Regions from separate parts of the Arthrobacter sp. SLBN-122 genome, predicted to be linked through region 3. Evidence: riboswitches for the same ligand, from Rfam matches in the RefSeq annotation. Region 3 holds a riboswitch; each other region holds the start of a gene.

What was found. Region 3 has a riboswitch for cyclic di-AMP ahead of FBY36_RS19475 (C40 family peptidase). Riboswitches for the same ligand answer to the same signal wherever they lie in the genome.
Region 1: linked by a shared signal. The riboswitch ahead of FBY36_RS12490 (hypothetical protein) and the one ahead of FBY36_RS19475 (C40 family peptidase) in region 3 are both predicted to bind cyclic di-AMP.
Region 2: linked by a shared signal. The riboswitch ahead of FBY36_RS13145 (C40 family peptidase) and the one ahead of FBY36_RS19475 (C40 family peptidase) in region 3 are both predicted to bind cyclic di-AMP.

Annotation. Positions count from the first base shown of each region.
Region 1 covers NZ_VFMS01000001.1:2,659,557-2,665,445, reverse strand. Annotated here, with positions in the region: gene FBY36_RS12505 (sensor histidine kinase) at 1-240, shown strand, start outside; gene FBY36_RS12500 (bifunctional glycosyltransferase family 2/GtrA family protein) at 323-1,654, shown strand; gene FBY36_RS12495 (ArnT family glycosyltransferase) at 1,666-3,774, shown strand; cyclic di-AMP (ydaO/yuaA leader) riboswitch at 3,966-4,126, shown strand; gene FBY36_RS12490 (hypothetical protein) at 4,132-4,851, shown strand; gene FBY36_RS12485 (glyoxalase superfamily protein) at 4,907-5,296, opposite strand; gene upp (uracil phosphoribosyltransferase) at 5,341-5,889, opposite strand, start outside.
Region 2 covers NZ_VFMS01000001.1:2,812,247-2,818,135, reverse strand. Annotated here, with positions in the region: gene FBY36_RS13150 (NlpC/P60 family protein) at 139-912, opposite strand; gene FBY36_RS13145 (C40 family peptidase) at 1,075-1,761, opposite strand; cyclic di-AMP (ydaO/yuaA leader) riboswitch at 1,831-2,011, opposite strand; gene FBY36_RS13140 (M23 family metallopeptidase) at 2,140-2,961, opposite strand; cyclic di-AMP (ydaO/yuaA leader) riboswitch at 2,974-3,185, opposite strand; gene FBY36_RS13135 (metal-dependent transcriptional regulator) at 3,326-4,027, opposite strand; gene serC (phosphoserine transaminase) at 4,323-5,453, shown strand; gene FBY36_RS13125 (DUF3027 domain-containing protein) at 5,514-5,889, opposite strand, start outside.
Region 3 covers NZ_VFMS01000001.1:4,241,109-4,246,997, reverse strand. Annotated here, with positions in the region: gene FBY36_RS19485 (ribonuclease Z) at 1-903, shown strand, start outside; gene FBY36_RS19480 (protein adenylyltransferase SelO) at 887-2,353, shown strand; gene FBY36_RS19475 (C40 family peptidase) at 2,457-3,296, opposite strand; cyclic di-AMP (ydaO/yuaA leader) riboswitch at 3,300-3,467, opposite strand; gene FBY36_RS20945 (hypothetical protein) at 3,726-4,136, shown strand; gene FBY36_RS20940 (hypothetical protein) at 4,515-5,006, shown strand; gene FBY36_RS19465 (TraR/DksA family transcriptional regulator) at 5,028-5,387, shown strand; gene FBY36_RS19460 (DNA alkylation repair protein) at 5,393-5,889, shown strand, end outside.

The DNA.
Region 1 (5,889 bases), 1.6 Mb from region 3:
GTGGTGGTCACGGTCACCGATGACGGGCCCGGCATCCCCGCCGAATTCCAAGGCAGCATCTTTTCGCGCTTCACCCGGGCTGACGCCGCCCGCTCCGGCTCCGAGGGCTCGTCCGGCCTGGGCCTGTCAATCGTCGAGTCGATCGCCATGGCCCACGGCGGCACCGTGGAACTGGTGTCCCGGCCGGGCAGGACCGAGTTCGCCGTCCGCCTTCCCGCTGCGGGCCCCGCCACGCCCTGATAGCGGCGGCGGGGCAAGACTACACAGGCACGTCACAGGTTGCGCCTAAAGCCCTCAAATCCGGCGGCGCCACTCTTGATGCATGACGCTCACCGACTCCACTTCAGGAACCTTGCAGGACGCCGCGGTGGCGTCGCCGGGCCTTCCGTCCCGGGCGCATTCCGCGCGGCGGGCCGCCGTGGACACCCGCACCGCCGTCCCCGTCCTCGATGTCACCGTTCCCGTCTTCAACGAGGAACGAGACCTTGAGGAATGCCTCCGCAGGCTCCACGCGCACCTGGTCGACACCTTCCCCCACAGCTTCCGGATCACCGTGGCGGACAATGCCAGCACGGACGGAACCCTGAAGATCGCTGAGCGGCTGGCCCGGGAGTTTCCCGAGCTCGTCGTGGTCCACCTCGACGGGAAGGGCCGCGGGAATGCCCTGCGCACAGTGTGGCTGGCCTCCCCGTCACCGGTCCTGGCCTACATGGACGTGGACCTCTCCACCGACCTCGCCGCCCTGCCCCCGCTGCTGGCGCCCCTGATTTCCGGGCACTCGGATCTGGCCATCGGCACCCGGCTGACCCGCAGCTCCCGTGTGGTCCGCGGGCCCAAGCGGGAGTTCATTTCACGCAGCTACCACCTGATGCTGCACTCCTTCATGGGCGCCCGGTTCAGCGACGCACAGTGCGGGTTCAAGGCCATCCGCACGGACGTCGCCCAGCAGATCCTGCCATACACCGTGGACACCTCCTGGTTCTTCGATACTGAGCTTTTGGTCCTCGCCGAACGCTGCGGCCTGCGCGTCCACGAAGTCCCCGTCGACTGGATTGACGATCCAGACTCCAGTGTGGATGTGGTCCGCACGGCACTTTCCGACGTCCGGGGAATGGCCCGGCTCACCCGTGACCTGGTCTTGGGCCGCATCCCGGTGCCGGAGCTGCGGGCGGCCCTGGCACGGGGCCCGGTTCCGGCGTCGTCACGGGCGGCCGAGCAGACACGTGGCAGCAGCCTCTTTGGCCAGCTGATCCGTTTCGCCGCCATCGGCGCCGCCTCAACCCTGGCCTACCTGCTGATCTTCGTGTCCTGCCGGGGCTTCATGGACCCGCAGTTGGCCAACTTCCTGGCGCTGCTGGTCACCGCCGTGGCCAACACCGGCGCCAACAGGCGTTTCACGTTCGAAATCCAGGGCGGCAACCCGATCCGGCACCACTTCGAGGGGCTGATCGTGTTCGGCATCGGCCTGCTGCTCACCTCCGGGGCACTCGCCCTGGTCCACCGGACGACGGCGCCCGACCGGTGGGTGGAAATCCTCACCGTTGTGGCGGCGAACCTTGCGGCGACGGCGGCCCGGTTCCTGCTGTTCCGGCTGTGGGTGTTCCGCGGCAACCTCAGCAACAGGGCCACGAAAGACACCACGCCTTCGAGATAAACGGCAGCATCATGACCTGCACCGTCTCCCCCGCGGACGCCGGTTCAGCCGCAGGCCGGCAACCCTCGTCATCCGGACAAGCGGTGTCCATGACCGGGTCGGCTGTGCCGGGATCCCGCTGGAGCCGCTACATATTCGGTGCCCAGCCCCGTTGGGTACGGCCGTCCGCCGCAGGGCTTCTGGTGGCCACGGCGGTCCTGTACCTCTGGAACCTGGCAGCAACCGGTTACGGAAACCCGTTCTATGCGGCAGCCATCCAGGCCGGCACCAAGGACTGGACCGCGTTCCTCTTCGGCCCGCTCGACGCCGGCAACGCCATCACCGTCGACAAGCCGCCGGCAGCACTCTGGATCCCCGCCCTTGCAGGGCGCATCTTCGGATTCTCGCCGCTGAGCATGCTGGTGCCGGAGGCACTCATGGGGGTGGCCGCCGTCGGCTTTCTCTACCTGGCCGTAAAGCGCGTTTCCGGACCGGCTGCGGGCCTGCTCGCCGGCGGCGCCCTGGCGCTGACGCCGGTGGCTGCGCTCATGTTCAAGTTCAACAACCCGGACGCCATGCTCACGCTGTGCCGGGTGCTCGCCGCCTACTTCACCACCCGCGCCATCGAGCGGGCGGGATGGACGTGGCTTGTCGCTGCGGGGGCCGTGATTGGCCTGGCGTTCCTCACCAAGATGCTGCAGGGTTTCCTGATCGTCCCGGCGCTGGGACTCGCCTATCTTTGGGCCGCCCCCACGTCGACCGGACGCCGGCTGGCGCACCTGCTGGGCGCCTTGGGAGGGATCGTCGTGGTTGCCGGCGGCTACATCGCCCTTTTCCAGCTGACGCCGGCCTCCGAGCGACCGTACATGGCAGGATCCAGCACCAACAGCTTCCTGGAACTGACCTTCGGCTACAACGGACTGGCCCGCATCACCGGTTCCGGCGAAGGCATGCCCGACGGCGGAGCCGGGGACGCCGGCGGACCCGGAGGCCGCTTAGGCGGCGGGAACGCCGGGTTCGGCGGGGCTGCGGGCCTGCTGCGGATGTTCGGCACCAGCTTTGGCGGCGAAGTGTCCTGGCTGCTGCCTGCCGCCCTGGTCCTGCTGGTGGCGTGCTTGTGGTTCACGCGCCGCGAAGTCAGGACCTCCCCGGGCCGTGCCGCGCTGATCCTGTGGGGCGGCTGGCTCCTGGTCACCGCGGGCGTCTTCAGCTTCATGAGCGGCATCGTCCACCCGTACTACTCGGTAGCACTGGCACCGGCGGTCGCAGCGCTGGTGGGCATCGGCAGCGTGGAACTGTGGCGCGGCCGGGATTACTGGCCGGCCCGGACCGTCCTGGCCGCCGCCATCCTTGGCACCTCCATCTGGTCCGCCGTCCTGCTGGGCCGCGACGCGTCATGGCTCCCCTGGCTTCGCGTCACCATCATCGCCCTGGGTGTCCTGGCGGCCGCCGCAATCCTCCTCCGCCTCGACGCACTGGGCACCTCCGGATGGTTCCGGCGGGCCGGCGCGGCCGCCGTCGTCGTCGTATCCCTCCTGGCCGGAGGACTCGGAACCGGCGCGTGGACACTCGCCACCGCTGCCTCTGCACACTCAGGCTCCATTCCGACGTCGGGGCCCGCGGGTTCGTCGGCGGCTGGCTTCGGGAGCCGGGCCGCGGGGCTGGGCGGCAACCGGGCAGGCGGCAGGGATGCCGCCGCTATGGACTCTGCCCCAGGCGCTGGCGGGCTTGATCCCTCCCGTGGTTTCGACGGTGCAACTGGCCCCGGCGGTGCCACGGATGGATCCGGCGGCCCGGGTGAAGGAACGGCAGATGCCGCAGTGACGGCACTTCTGGCGGGTACCACCACAAAATGGTCGGCGATTGTGTCCGGCGCCAGCCAGGCAGCCAACCTGGAACTCGCCACCAACACGGACGTCATTTCCCTGGGCGGCTGGAACGGCGGCGACCCATACCCCACGCTCGCCGGGTTCCAGGCCATGGTGGCCAAAGGAGAGATCGGCTACTTCATCGAAGGCGGCGGTATGGGCGGGGGCGGCATGGGCGGCCGCAGCGGCAACTCCGAGGTTGCTGCGTGGGTCCAGGACAACTTCCAGGCCCAGTCCGTAGGTAACTCCACCGTGTACCAACTCACCCGGTAGGACACCATTGGCCTGGTAACGGTCTGGTATTGGTGAGCCGCCAAACTGCCATAGCCCACGGCAGGTCCCGCAATTCGACGCGCTGTGCCTCGTGACTTCCGTTACCTAAATGTGACTTTGGCGTGTTCTTCCTGTACCGTCGATTGGGTGCGGTCCCCGTTCGGGCCGCATATCCCGGGTTGACGCCAAGCTCTGCCGCTTCCCCGGATTCCGATTGAGCTACGGCAGAGGCGGGGGACCCACCGTCCCGGGCACTGAATGCCCTTGGGGTTAAGCCAGTACGTGATCTTTCCGTACGGCCGGATGCCCTCATCCGAACCCGACAGCTAACTCCGCAGGTGTGAGAGGCGATCAATCATGTCCAAGAACACGGCAGAAGCACGTCTGCTGCAGGCAAAGGCTAAACACCGGGCCAAGCAGCAGGCAAAGAAGACCACCCTGGGCCAGCGCGCGGCCGTCCTTGCAGCATCCTGTGCGGTGCTGGTGGGGGTTGGCGCGGCAGGACAGGCCACCAGCAGTATGACTCCGGTGTCATCCACCGGGTCGAACTCTTCCACTACAGCGTCAGACGCTCAAATGAGCATCGAGAAGAGCGAAATCCGTTCCAACCCGGCGGCCAGCCCGGCTCCCGCCGCCATCAGCATGGCACCGCAGGCAGCGGAACCGGCCCCCGCTGCAGCACCGGCCGCGCCCGAAGCGCCCGCCCCTGCCCCGGCGCCAGCTCCCGAGCCCGCCCGCGCACCCGAGCCGGCTCCCGCCGTCGCGGTCAACGATCCCGCCGGGGCCCAAGCCTACGCCGCCAGCCAGCTGGGGACCTTTGGCTGGGCACCGGACCAGATGCAGTGCCTGCAGACGCTGTGGACCAAGGAATCGGACTGGACCACCACGGCCACCAATGCCAGCAGCGGGGCATACGGCATTGTCCAGTCCCTGCCTGCCGAGAAGATGGCCAGCTCCGGCCCGGACTACCTCACCAACTACCGCACGCAGATCAACTGGGGCCTGAATTACATCCAGGAGCGCTACCAGTCGCCTTGCGGCGCGCTGAACTTCCACCTGGCGCACAACTGGTACTAGGCAAGCCACCTTCAACCGCGGGCCCGCATCTTCATGATGCGGCCCGCGTTTGTGGTTAACCGGCGTCCTGTCCGGTGTTCCGCCACGGGATGTACTGGACAGCCCACTTGTTTCCGTCGGGGTCGGCGAAGTAGACGAAGTGACCCCAATCCTGCACGTCCACGTCGCTGACATCCACGCCGTTGTTCTTCAGGTGGTCATGGGCGGCTTTGATGTCGTTGACCACCAGCTGCAGGTTGGAACCGGTGCCGGGAGGGGCGTCGGTGAGGCCTTCGCCGATGCAGATGGAGCAGGCCGAACCGGGCGGCGTCAGCTGCACGAAGCGGATGGAGTCCGAGGGCCGCTCGTCGAAATCGGCGTTAAAGCCCACTTTATTGACGTAGAAGTCCTTGGCGCGGTCAACGTCGGACACGGGGAGAAAGACAAGCTCGAGTTTCCAGTCCATCCGCACAGGCTAGCGGCGGGAACTCTTTTGAAAAAGGGTGAAATCTACCCGGCGATGCCGTAGAGGCGGTCGCCGGCGTCGCCCAGGCCGGGAACGATGTAGGACTTCTCGTTGAGCTTCTCGTCGATGGAGGCCAGGACGATGTGCACGTTGGCCCCTGACAGTTCCTCTTCCAGCCGGGCCAGGCCCTCGGGGGCGGCCAGCAGGCAGATGCAGGTGACGTCGGAGGCGCCGCGCTTGAACAGGAACTTGATGGCTTCGCGCAGGGTTCCGCCGGTGGCCAGCATGGGGTCCAGGACGAAGACCTGGCGGCCGGTGAGGTCCTCCGGCAGGCGCTCTGCGTAGGTGATGATGTCCAGCGTTTCCTCGTCCCGGGCCATGCCCAGGAAGCCCACCTCAGCGGTGGGAACGAGCTTGGTCATGCCCTCCAGCATGCCCAAACCCGCGCGGAGGATGGGAACCACCAGCGGGGTGGGCTTGGTGAACGCGGTGCCGATGGTGGTGCTGACCGGCGTTTGGATGGTGACGGGCTCCGTGCGGACCTCCCGCGTCGCTTCGTACGCCAGCAGGGTCACCAGCTCTTCCGTCAGCTG
Region 2 (5,889 bases), 1.4 Mb from region 3:
CCAACCAGCGGCTGACACGTCAGGAGGCGTCCGCCCCGGCGGCGGCACCCCACTTAAACACCAAAGACCCCCACCTCATGGGCGGGGGTCTTTGGGACATTTTGAGGCTGGCGGCCGTTCACGCCAGCGCCGGAATGCCTAGTTGACGCGGATGAAGACGGGGCCGGACCCAACGTTTGCGCTGAAGACCACCGTCTGGTTTCCGTTGTAGCCGCCGTGGACGGCCATGCCGTTTCCGGCGTAGACAGCAATGTGGGCCATGCCCGCGCCGCCGTCAGCGTAGTAAATCAGGTCGCCCGGCTGCGCCTCGGCTGCACTGACGGTGCGGCCCAGGGACAGGTAGCCGGCGGGCCAGTCGTGGAAGTGGATTCCGACGGCGGCCAGCGAGTTGGTGACCAGCATGGTGCAGTCCTGCATCACGCCGAGCTGTGCGTACGCGGCGGAGAGGATGGCGGCACCCTTACCACTGGCGGATGCCTGGGCTGCGGGAGCGGCAGGAGCGGCGGCGGTGGCAACCTTGGCCGTGACTTTGGGGGCAGCAGCGGGCTGCGCGGCAGGAGCGGGAGCGGCTTCCTGCACCTCGACCTCGGGCTCAGGCTCGACGACGGGAGCCGGCGTGGTGGTCACGGCAGGCTTCTCGTAGCTGATGGAGATGGTGGAAGCCGCGGAAATCGGGGCGTCAACGGCGGATCCAACTTCCAGCGCGGAGGCCGGCGCGGAATCACGCTTGACGTTGGCGTCGGCAGCGTTGGCAGCGATGCCGGAGGTCAGGACCAGGCCGGAAGCGGCAGCGATGACCGCAGCCTGGCGGCCCATGCCGCCTGCGTTGTCGCTGACAGCCTTGGCAATGACAGCGATTGAGTTGGTTTTGGTGACCTCGGCGCGATGCCGTGCGGTGGCACGAGTCGTCATCAGTTCTCTCTTTCGTTTTCCCTCGAACCGCAGGTGGGCAGGCGAAGGGTGTTGGACGCGCCGGCATCTTGGGGGTACGCCGGCGCGTCCCGAACGGGGATGTGGTTTTTAGCGAAGAAGCTTTGGGCAAAGAAAAAGCCCCTGGAGCGTGAAGCCCAAGAACTATTTGCTGTAGTGGTAGTACGTGGAGGAACCGGTGGCCGCGGGCGAGTGGAGCAGCGTGCCCTGCGAGGGGTTGAGGGCGCTGATCATCATGCCGTTACCGACGTAGATGCCGACGTGCGCGCCACCGTTCTGGACAACCAGGTCACCCGGCTGCGGTGCGGAGGTGGGGGTCATGATGCTCCACGCGTTGGTGCGGGGGATGCTGATTCCGGCCTGGGCGTAAACCCACTGCACGAAACCGGAGCAGTCCCAGCCGGTGACGGGGCTGGTGCCGCCCCACACGTAGGAGTGGCCGATGCCGGTGTAGGCGATAGCGGCAATGCCCGAGGTTGCCGCAGCGGATACGGACTCTTCCGCCTTTGCGGCCGGGGACGCCTCCTGGCCTGCAGTGGCGGTGTTGGCCGCGCGGTTGGCTGCTGCCGTGGACTGGGTACGTAGCGCTTCAACCTTGGGAGCGGCGGTGGTCTTGACGACCGGACGCTCGAAGGACACCGTGGCCGTGGGGGCAGCGGTGACGGCGAGTGCCGTCTGGGCCGAACCGGACTCGGTGGAGGCAGAGACACCGGCAGTGGTGTCAGCTGCCGTGGCGGGCAGGCCCATGCTCAGGATGAGGCCCGAAGCCGCTGCCACAACGGCAGCCTGGCGGCCTACGGTCCCGGCATTTGCAGTGACAGCCTTGGACATGGCGTCCAGCGGGTTGGTGCGAACCGTTTGCGCACGGTGGCGCGCAGAATGATGGCGTGAAGACACGAAGTAGCCTCTCCCAATGCCTGCGAGGTGAGCTGTCGGATTCGGATGGGAGTCACCCGGCCACGCTGCTTCCTGGGAAGCTTTGTGTCTTAACCCCAAGGCCTTCTGGAAATGAAGGCCAAAATTGGTTCCCCCGCCCCTGCCAGACGATGAAATGCGAACGGACCTTGAGCGGTGGCAGAGTTAGGCAATCCACTCAAGAGCGTCAACTTCGGAAAAGTTGACGCGAGTTAGACGGTACAGCAGTTTTGTTTCAATGTCACATTCAGGTCACGACGAGTCACGACGATCTGAGAGTGAGCAATCATTCGGTTACAGCCAGCCCATTGGATCGACCACTTCGCCATTGACCTGGACCTCGAAGTGCAGGTGGCAGCCGGTGGACGCGCCGGTGGTGCCGCTCAGTGCCACGACATCCCCGCGGGAGACGGTCTGGCCGACTTTGACGCTGAAGGACGAGAGGTGGTTGTAGGTGGTTTCCAGCCCATTGCCATGGTCGATGACCACCCGGTTTCCGCCGCCGAACGGGTGCCAGCCCGCGAAGGTGACCGTCCCTGTTGCGGCCGCCAGGACCGAGGTGCCGCACTGCGCCACGAAGTCCTGGCCCCTGTGGAAGTCTCCGGAACCTCCGGTGATGGGACTGACCCGGTAACCGAAGGGGGAAGCGGTGGCGAGGGACCCGAGGGGTGCAGCCAGGGTGCCGGCCGAAGCGGCACGCGTGACGGAGCCGGCGGACTGCGCGCTCAGGAGCTGCTTCAGCTTCCCGTCCGGGTCCGCCTGCGTCACCACCGCGGAGCGGCTGAAGTCGACCTGGGCTCCGATATCAGCGGAAATCTGAGGCTGCGGGCTGACGGCGGAAGCAGCCATGGGGGTACTGCCGGCGGCGTCCGTGGCCATGACGGGACTCGTGGCGGGCACCGTAACCGTCAGCACCAGGCCCGTTGCGGCAAGGGCCATACCGGCTTTTTGGCCGATGCCGCTGGCGGCGGCAAACTCCGTCATCTGCCGGAAGGGACCCCGGCGGCGGCGCGCGTCGCGATGCAGGTCGCGGGGGCGCTCCGCTGCGACGACTTCGGCAGCCCGGGGTGCCGAAGGGGGGCCGGCCGCGCGTCGGCGGCCCCGTGGGGTCTGCATGGTCAAGAAGGGTTCCTCTCTGGAAGAAGCCTGCGGAGTTAGCTGTCGGATTCGGGTCAGAGAGTTCAAAGACCCGGTCCGCCGTAGGCAAGCTTCTGCGCAGGGGTATTCCCGGAAGAATCCTTCACTGGAGAGGCTTGCTGCTGACGGACTTCACCCCAAGGCAGTCCCCCGCTGCCGCTTGTGGTTCCCCCGCCTCTGCCAGTAACGAACTCGTTCACCTGGCCCGCTGGCAGAGCTCGGCTCCGGGTCAGGTAACGCTTATGTATCAACGCTTGGTTCCACTATAGGGGCTTAAGTCCCTAGGTAACAATTCCGTTACCTTTGCGTGGACGTGCCTGTCTGGGGTATGGAAAGTGCCCGATCAGTCCTGGTTGATGGCAACGAAGACGTGGGCAGCAACCTCGGGCGGCAGCTCCAGCGCCCCTTCGATCCCCGCGACCCGGACGGAAATGTACTCGCCCACGCGTTCCAGCGTCACCGCAGCACCGGGCCGGATCCCGCCCTCATCCAACTGGGCCAGCAGTTCCGGTTCCACCTGGATTGGCTCCGCCAGACGGCTGATGGTCACGCCCGAGGCGGGCCCGTAGTTCTTCATTGCTTCCACCAGGCTGATGGCGCCGTCGGCAAAGCCGCGGCCCGCCTGGCCTCCAAGCGCAGCAAGGCCGGGAATGGGATTGCCGTAGGGCGACTCGGTGGGGTGGCCCAGCATTTCGTAGATGCGCCGCTCCACCCGCTCGCTCATGACGTGTTCCCAGCGGCAGGCTTCGTCATGGACGTAGGCCCAGTCCAGGCCGATGACATCTGCCAGCAGGCGTTCGGCCAGCCGGTGCTTGCGCATGACCTCCGTGGCGCGCTTGCGGCCTGTATCCGTGAGTTCCAGGTGGCGGTCACCGGAGACAACGACGAGCCCGTCCCGCTCCATGCGGCCGATGGTCTGGGAGACGGTGGGCCCCGAGTGGCGCAGGCGTTCGGCGATACGGGCCCTGAGGGCAACGATGTTTTCTTCCTCAAGCTCCAGGATGGTCCTGAGGTACATCTCCGTAGTGTCGATCAGATCCGTCATCCAGCTCAGCTCCTCGAGCGCAGTACCTTGCGTTGTCCCACCGTATCGCCTCTTCCCGCGAAATAGTCCGGGGGAAAGCTTAGCCTATTTTGACTTTGTCCGAATAGCTGCGCCCCAAGGGCTGGGCGGGACGGGCACGTCTCACTGTCCGGACTATGACGTACCCGGCTCCCGCCCCCGGCGGCGGTTCAGGCAGAATGGGAGTAGCCGGCAGCCCAGCCACCGCGCGCCCTGCCGGCCACCACTGCCCGCCCTTCCGGACCATAGCTTTCGTCCCCGCCGAATTGGAGCACCTGTGAGCGACACCAGCATCACGATCCCCGCCAACCTCCTGCCCCAGGACGGGCGGTTCGGGGCCGGTCCGTCAAAGGTCCGGCAGGAACAGATCGACGCGCTGGCAGCGGCTTCCAGGACGATCCTTGGCACCTCACACCGGCAGGCGCCGGTCAAGAACCTGGTCAAGTCGGTCCGGGAAGGGCTGAGCCAGTTCTTCCGGGCTCCGGACGGCTACGAGGTGGTCCTCGGCGTGGGCGGCTCCACCGCTTTCTGGGACGTTGCCAGCTTCGGCCTCGTGGAGAAGAAGGCCCAGCACCTGTCCTTCGGTGAGTTCGGTTCCAAGTTTGCCGCCGCCACCAACAAGGCACCCTTCCTCGAAGCCTCCTCCATCATCAAGTCCGAGCCCGGAACCCGGCCCGCAGCCCAGGCCGAGGCCGGCGTGGACGTTTATGCCTGGCCGCAGAACGAAACCTCCACAGGTGTTGCAGCCCCCGTCCAGCGGGTGCCCGGGGCGGACGAGGAATCGCTGGTCCTCGTGGACGCCACGTCCGCGGCCGGCGGGCTGGACGTGGACGTCGCCCAAAGTGATGTCTACTACTTTGCCCCCCAGAAGAACTTTGCCTCCGACGGCGGCCTCTGGCTGGGCCTGTTCTCCCCCGCGGCGCTGGAACGTGCCGCCGCCATCAAGGCCGGCGGCCGCTGGATCCCGGACTTCCTGGACCTGCAGACCGCCATCGACAACTCCCGCGTGAACCAGACGTACAACACGCCGTCGCTGTCCACGCTGGTAACCCTGGATGCCCAGGTTCAGTGGCTGAACTCCAACGGCGGCCTCGACTTCGCCTCCAAGCGGACCGCCGATTCCGCCGGCCGTATCTACAGCTGGGCCGACGCCTCGGAGTTCGCCACCCCGTTTGTGACCAATCCGGAGGAGCGCTCCAACGTCATCGCCACGATCGACTTCGACGAGTCGGTTGACGCTGCCACCGTGGCCAAGGTCCTCCGCGCCAACGGCATTGTGGACACCGAGCCGTACCGGAAGCTGGGCCGCAACCAGCTGCGCATCGCCACCTTCGTGGCCATCGAGCCCAGCGACGTCTCGGCGCTGCTGGCCAGCATCGACTACGTGGTGGGCCAGCTGCGCAAGTAACCAAAGTTAATGCACGACGGCGCCGCCCGGGTTTTCCCGGGCGGCGCCGTTTGTTTGTGGTCAGGAAGTCCTTGCTTCGTCGCCAGGCTCCGCGACATCGCCAGGCTCCGCGACATCGCCATGCTCCGCGACGCCGCCAGGCCCGCCGCCGTCGTCGTCAGGCCCTTGGCCGCCAGGTTCCTGCTGCCCTGCCGGAAGCTCTTCCGGAGTCTCCTGCCCTGGCTCCTGCTGTTCGGGCTCCTGCTGCTCAGGCTCCTGCTGCTGCTCGTCCTCGGGACGGACACGTTCGGCCCACGGCACCCACTCCGGCGCCAGGATGGACTCCTCGGACGGCAGCAGGCCCAACTCGTTGACCGTGACAGCCTTGGAGCGCGAGTTGCGGGTCAGCACCGCGTACCACTGCCAGCCCACGTAACCGGGCAGCCGGGACTCGAAC
Region 3 (5,889 bases):
CGGACCAGGAACCACAACGGCTACCTGCTGCGCTGGGACGGCGAAGGACTGCTTTTCGATCCCGGCGAGGGCACCCAGCGCCAAATGATTCATGCCGGAGCAGCGGCAAGCAGCATCACCAGGATTTGCCTCACCCACGTGCACGGGGACCATTGCTTCGGCCTGCCCGGAGTCCTCTCCAGGATGGCCCTGGACGGGGTGCGGCACCCGGTCCACCTGCATTATCCGGCGTCCGGCGGCGATGTGGTCCAGGCCCTGGTGGCCGTCAGCTCTCCCGGCATCGACCTGCGGCTGCACCCGCACTCCGGCGCCGGACCCGTGGCGGAAGGCCTTGAGGTCCGGCCCCTGAAGCACCGCATCGAGACGTACGGTTATCTGCTCACCGAGCCCGAAGGCCGCACCTTTCTGCCGGAACGGCTCCGGGCGGCGGGCATCGAAGGGCCCGACGTCCGCCGGCTCCAGCGGCAGGGGGTCCTGGGGACAGCCCGGATGGAGGACGTGAGCATTCCCAGGCCGGGCCAGCGGTTTGCCTTCATCATGGACACCGCACCGTGTCCCGGTGCAGAAGAATTGGCAGCGGGCACGGACCTGCTGGTCACGGAGTCCACGTTTAGTGACGACGACGCCGGCCTGGCCCGGCAATACCTGCACCTGACCGCCGGGCAGGCCGGCGAACTGGCGGCGTCTGGGAAGGCCCGGACGCTGGTGCTCACGCATTTTTCAGCACGGTACGGCAACAACGTCTCCCACCTCGCGGAGCAGGCAAGGGCCCGGGCTCCGGAAACCACGGTCATTGCCGCTGAGGACCTGCAGCGCATTGCCGTTCCCCATCGGCGGCAACAGATCCGGGAAGCGGCAGGCGAAACTACGGCGATAGGGTTAAACCATGACGGCATCAGCTGAATCCACGGTCACTTTTGACGGCCGTTTCGCACGGGAACTGGCCGAACTCGCCGTTCCCTGGCATGCCGAGGAAGCACCCAGTCCCGAGCTTCTGGTCCTGAACGACAAGCTCGCACGGGACCTGGGCCTCGATCCGCAGTACCTCCGCAGCAGCGAAGGGCTACGGCTCCTGGTGGGCAATTACATACCCGCTGGCGCCACTCCGGTGGCCCAGGCATATGCAGGGCACCAGTTCGGCGGTTACTCACCCCTGCTCGGTGACGGACGTGCGCTGCTGCTGGGGGAGGTCACGGACCAAAGCGGCCGCCTCCTGGACGTCCATCTCAAAGGCTCGGGACGCACGCCTTTCGCCCGCGCCGGGGACGGCCGTGCCGTCGTCGGGCCCATGCTCCGTGAATATGTGGTCAGTGAGGCCATGCACGCCCTGGACATTCCCACCACCCGCTCGCTCGCCGTGGTGGCAACCGGCCGGCAGGTCCGGCGCGACGGCATGCTGCCCGGTGCCGTCCTGGCACGGGTGGCAAGCAGCCACCTGCGCGTTGGCAGCTTCCAGTACGCGCGCGCCACGGAAAACCTGGACCTCCTGAAGCGGCTGGCGGACCATGCCATCAGCAGGCACTATCCGCACGCTGCCGAAGCCGAAAACCCCTACCTTGCGTTGTTCAGCTCCGTCGTCTCCGCCCAGGCAGAACTGGTGGCCCGGTGGATGCTGGTGGGATTCGTGCACGGTGTGATGAATACGGACAACATGACCATCTCAGGGGAAACCATCGATTACGGCCCGTGCGCGTTCATGGACGCGTTCAATCCCGCCGCCGTCTACAGTTCCATCGACGTCAGCGGACGCTACGCCTATGCCAACCAGCCAGTGCTTGCCGAATGGAACCTTGCCCGGCTCGCCGAGGCGATGCTGCCGCTCATCGACGAGGACCAGGAAAAGGCGGTTGCCCCGGCCGTGGAAGTGCTCGGCGGGTTCCGCGGACAGTACAGCAAGGCGTGGTCCGGCGGTATGAAACGCAAGCTGGGCCTGGGAAGCGGCGCGGAAAGCGGCGAGGACTCCTCAGCCCTGGTGGACGATGCCATCGCCATCCTGAAGGACGGCCCGGTGGACTACACCTTGTTCTTCCGTAACCTGGGCAAGGCCGCCCGGGGCGACCTCCGTCCCGTCCGCGGCATGGTCCTTGACCTGGCCGCGTTCGACGCCTGGGCGGAGCGGTGGCAGGCCATGGAACCCGATGCGGAACTGATGGACAGCGTGAACCCGGTCTACATTCCCCGGAACCACCTGGTTGAGGAAGCCCTCTCAGCTGCCACCGAAGGAAACCTCGCGCCCCTGCAGCAGCTGCTCGAGGCCATCGGTGCCCCCTTTACCGAACGTCCCGGGCTGGAACGCTACGCCGAGGGTGCCCCTGAAGAATTCGGCAACTACATGACCTTCTGCGGGACCTGACGGCTCGTGCCAGTGGGAAAACGACAGGAGGGCGGCGGCCGGGAATACCCGGCTGCCACCCTCCTGTTGTGACTGGCTTCGCTGCCGCGAAGCGCCGCGGAGACTAGGCTACGCGGACTGCGGAGTAGCCGCCGAGCCAGCTGATGGAGTGGACTTCAGTGCTGTAGCCGTTGACGCCGCCACTGACAACCTGGCCGTCGCCGGCGTAAACGCCAACGTGGCCGGAGGTGATGATCAGGTCACCGGGGGCGGGGGCGCTGACAACGGTTCCGTACTGGAAGAACTGGGTGGGGGCCAGGTCTCCGACGGACTTGCCGACGGAGCGCAGGGCCTTTTCAACCATTGCGGTGCAGTCCTGGCCCACGCCAACCTGGCTGTAAGCCGATGCCAGGATCGCAGCGCCGGTTCCCGTGCCGGTGGAGGCCAGCGGGGTGGCGGAGGCGTAGGACATGTTCATGCCGGTGTTCGCCGGTGCGGTTGCGGCCGCAGCCTGGACCGGAGCTGCGGCAGGGGCCGGAGCCGGTGCTGCGGTGTAGCCTGCGCCGGGGATCCGGATCTGGTCACCGGGGTAGATGATTGAGGACAGGCCCAGTCCGTTGGCGGACAGGACGTCGTTGAGGCTGACGCCGTAGGCGGCCGCGATGGCCCCGATGGTGTCGCCGGCTACGACGGTGTGGACGTTGCCTGCTGCGGCGGGTGCTGCTGCCGGGGCTGCAGGTGCCGAGTACGCCTGGACGCTGGTGTTCTCAGTGGTATCCGGACCGGTGACACCTGCATGGGCCGGGGCTCCGACGCCGAATGCAATGCCTGACGCTGCAGCAACTGCGAGCGCCGGGCGGCCCAGCGAGCGGGCCTGGGACTTGGCGGTTACGGCGAGGCCCTCGAGCACAATGGAGCGGGCCGGAGTCGCGCGGTGACGGGCAGTAATGGAATTTTTTGACACGTTTGATCGCCTCTCCCATGCCTGCGGGGTGAGCTGTCGGGTTCGGGCTGGAGATGCCCGGCCGGTAGCGGCTCCGCAAGCGGAGCTCTACCGACTTAACCCCAAGGCCACAAGTGGCCGTGGAAACTTGGTTCCCCCGTCCCTGCCATCTGGAAACGGTGAATCCCATGATCAGCGGCAGGGCTCGGCATACTGATGGGAATGTCCCGTCTGAGAGGGACACTCAAAGACCATAACCCGCTCTCAGGGTCATTGTCACATTTGGATAACATACGAGGTTTTCCTCTCAATTCCGCAAACGTCTTGATGTACCTCGAATCTCAGGGCTGACCCCACAAGACAGGGAAACCGGCAAATGGCGCCGAAAGGGTAACAATGCGGCTACAGGCCACTGCTTCACCGCCGCACCCGGCTGTAGGCTGCGGAACTATGCCCCTGTTCGTTACAAAACGGCCGTTCCCGCTGTTCGCGGGCCTGATGGCTGTCGCCCTTGCCGGCGCCACCGCACTGCCGGCCGCAGCAGAGGTGGGGCCGCCCGGCGGATACCCCTCCTGGGCAGAGGTGCAGCAGGCACAATCGTCCGAAGCGGCAAAGGCCGCGGAGATCACCGCGATCAACGGGCTGCTCAGCGGTCTCCAGGAGCAGTCGGAGGCGGCCGGGGATGCGGCGGTTCGGGCTGCCGCCGACCACGCTGCGGCGGATGCGGAGCTTCAGGTGGCTGCCTCGAAGTTGGAGACGGTGTCTGCGCAGGCAGCCCGCGCAGACGACCAGCTGGCCCGGTGGCGCTCGATGCCCTGGGGACCAACAGCACCCAGGGGCTCAACGTGGTCAAGCTTGTAGGGGATAAGACTGCTGCGCTGGTGAATAAGGCGGCAGCGGCAGGAAAGGTTGCCGCTGCGCTCAGGGAACAGGAACAGCTTGCCAGGAGCGAGGGGGAACTCCTGGCCGGGGAGACGAAGGTTAAATCCGAGGCCGCCCGTTCCGCCCGGGACGCATTGAACCGCCAGGTGGCCGGGGAACAGCAGCACAGTGGCGAGCTGACTGCCCAGCTTGCCACCCTGAAGGGTACGACGGCGGCCCTTGAGGGGGAGTATCGCCAAGGCCAGGCAGCGCTGGCGGCCTACGAGGCGGCCCAGGCGGCCAAGCGCGCCGCCGGGGAGGAGCAGGCCCGCCGCCAGGCAGCCGCTGCCGCCCAGCAGCCCGCCGCCCCAGCTGCCATTGGCGCTAATCCCGTCCAGGTGGATCCAACACCGGCAAATCCGGGACCGGTCGCACCCGCCAACAATCCAGCTCCTGCCGTTCCGGACGCCGCCGCCGCCACCGCCACCGCCACCGCCACCGGCGCCGGCCCTGCCAAGCCCGCCCGCCGTCGTCGTTCCTTCCGTTCCCGGTGGAGCTGTCAACGATCCGGCCGGGGCGAAAAGCTACGCGTCCGGACGCCTTGCTGCCTTCGGATGGGGCCAGGACCAATTCCTGTGCCTGGCCCGGCTGTGGACCAAGGAATCCAACTGGCTGACCACCGCCACCAACGCCTGGTCCGGAGCTTACGGGATTGCCCAGTCGCTGCCGCCGGGCAAGTATGCCAGCGCCGGCAGCGACTGGCTGACAAGCTACCGGACGCAGGTCGAATGGGGCCTTGGCTATATCCGTGACCGCTACGGTTCGCCCTGCGGGGCGTGGAACCATTCCATCGCCCTGAACTGGTACTGACTGACGCGCTAGGCTTTCCCCATGCCAGATTTCGAACGGTTCCGTCTGCTGCTCGAAGAGGAGCGGGCGCGGCGAGTGGCGCTGCTGCCGGCGCTGCGCGCAGACATCGCCGCGGCGAATTCGGCCCGCCAGGATTCGAACGTCGACGATGAACATGATCCGGAGGGCGCCACGATCGCCTTCGAACTTTCGCAGGCATCGGCGCTCCTGAAGCAAAGCTCGGCCGGCCTGGACCAGATCGAAGCGGCCCTGGCAAGGCTGGCCGGGGGAACCTACGGAACCTGCGCCGTCTGCGGGGAACCCATCGCTGAAGGAAGGCTGGAGGCACGCCCCTGGACCCCGTTTTGCATCCTGCACGCCTCCTTTGGGCGCGGACGGTGACGGGCATGGCGGACGTTGTGTCCGCTGCGGCGGATTTCGTTGACCGGACCCTGCAGAACGAGGGCGCCTGGTACCGCGCAGACGACGTCGGACACCGGCTGGGCGGCGTGCTGGACTCCTACGGTTCCTCCATAGGGGCCGTCCGCGGCACGGTCCGCGACGCCCTCCGCAAGTTCAAGGACCTGGACCACGATGGAACCGTGATGCTTGCCTCCGCCCTGTGGGGGCAGCCAAGGCCTGGATCCCGCCCCGTTTTCGAGCGCCGCCTTGCCGCCGTCGTGCTGCTGCAGTCAAAGGTGCGCCTGCTCAGGCATTCGGACCTGACCCGCCTGGAAGGCTTCCTTCGCTCAGCCCGGGCAGCGGACCTCACGGAGCCTCTGCTCTCCGATGTCCTCGTGCCGCTGCTGGCAGGGCTGGGGGAGCGTGACCGGCAGCGGGCCGGCGTGGTGCTGGCGCGGTGGCGGGAGGACGCGGACCCCGAACTGCGGGCGGCGGCCGGTGC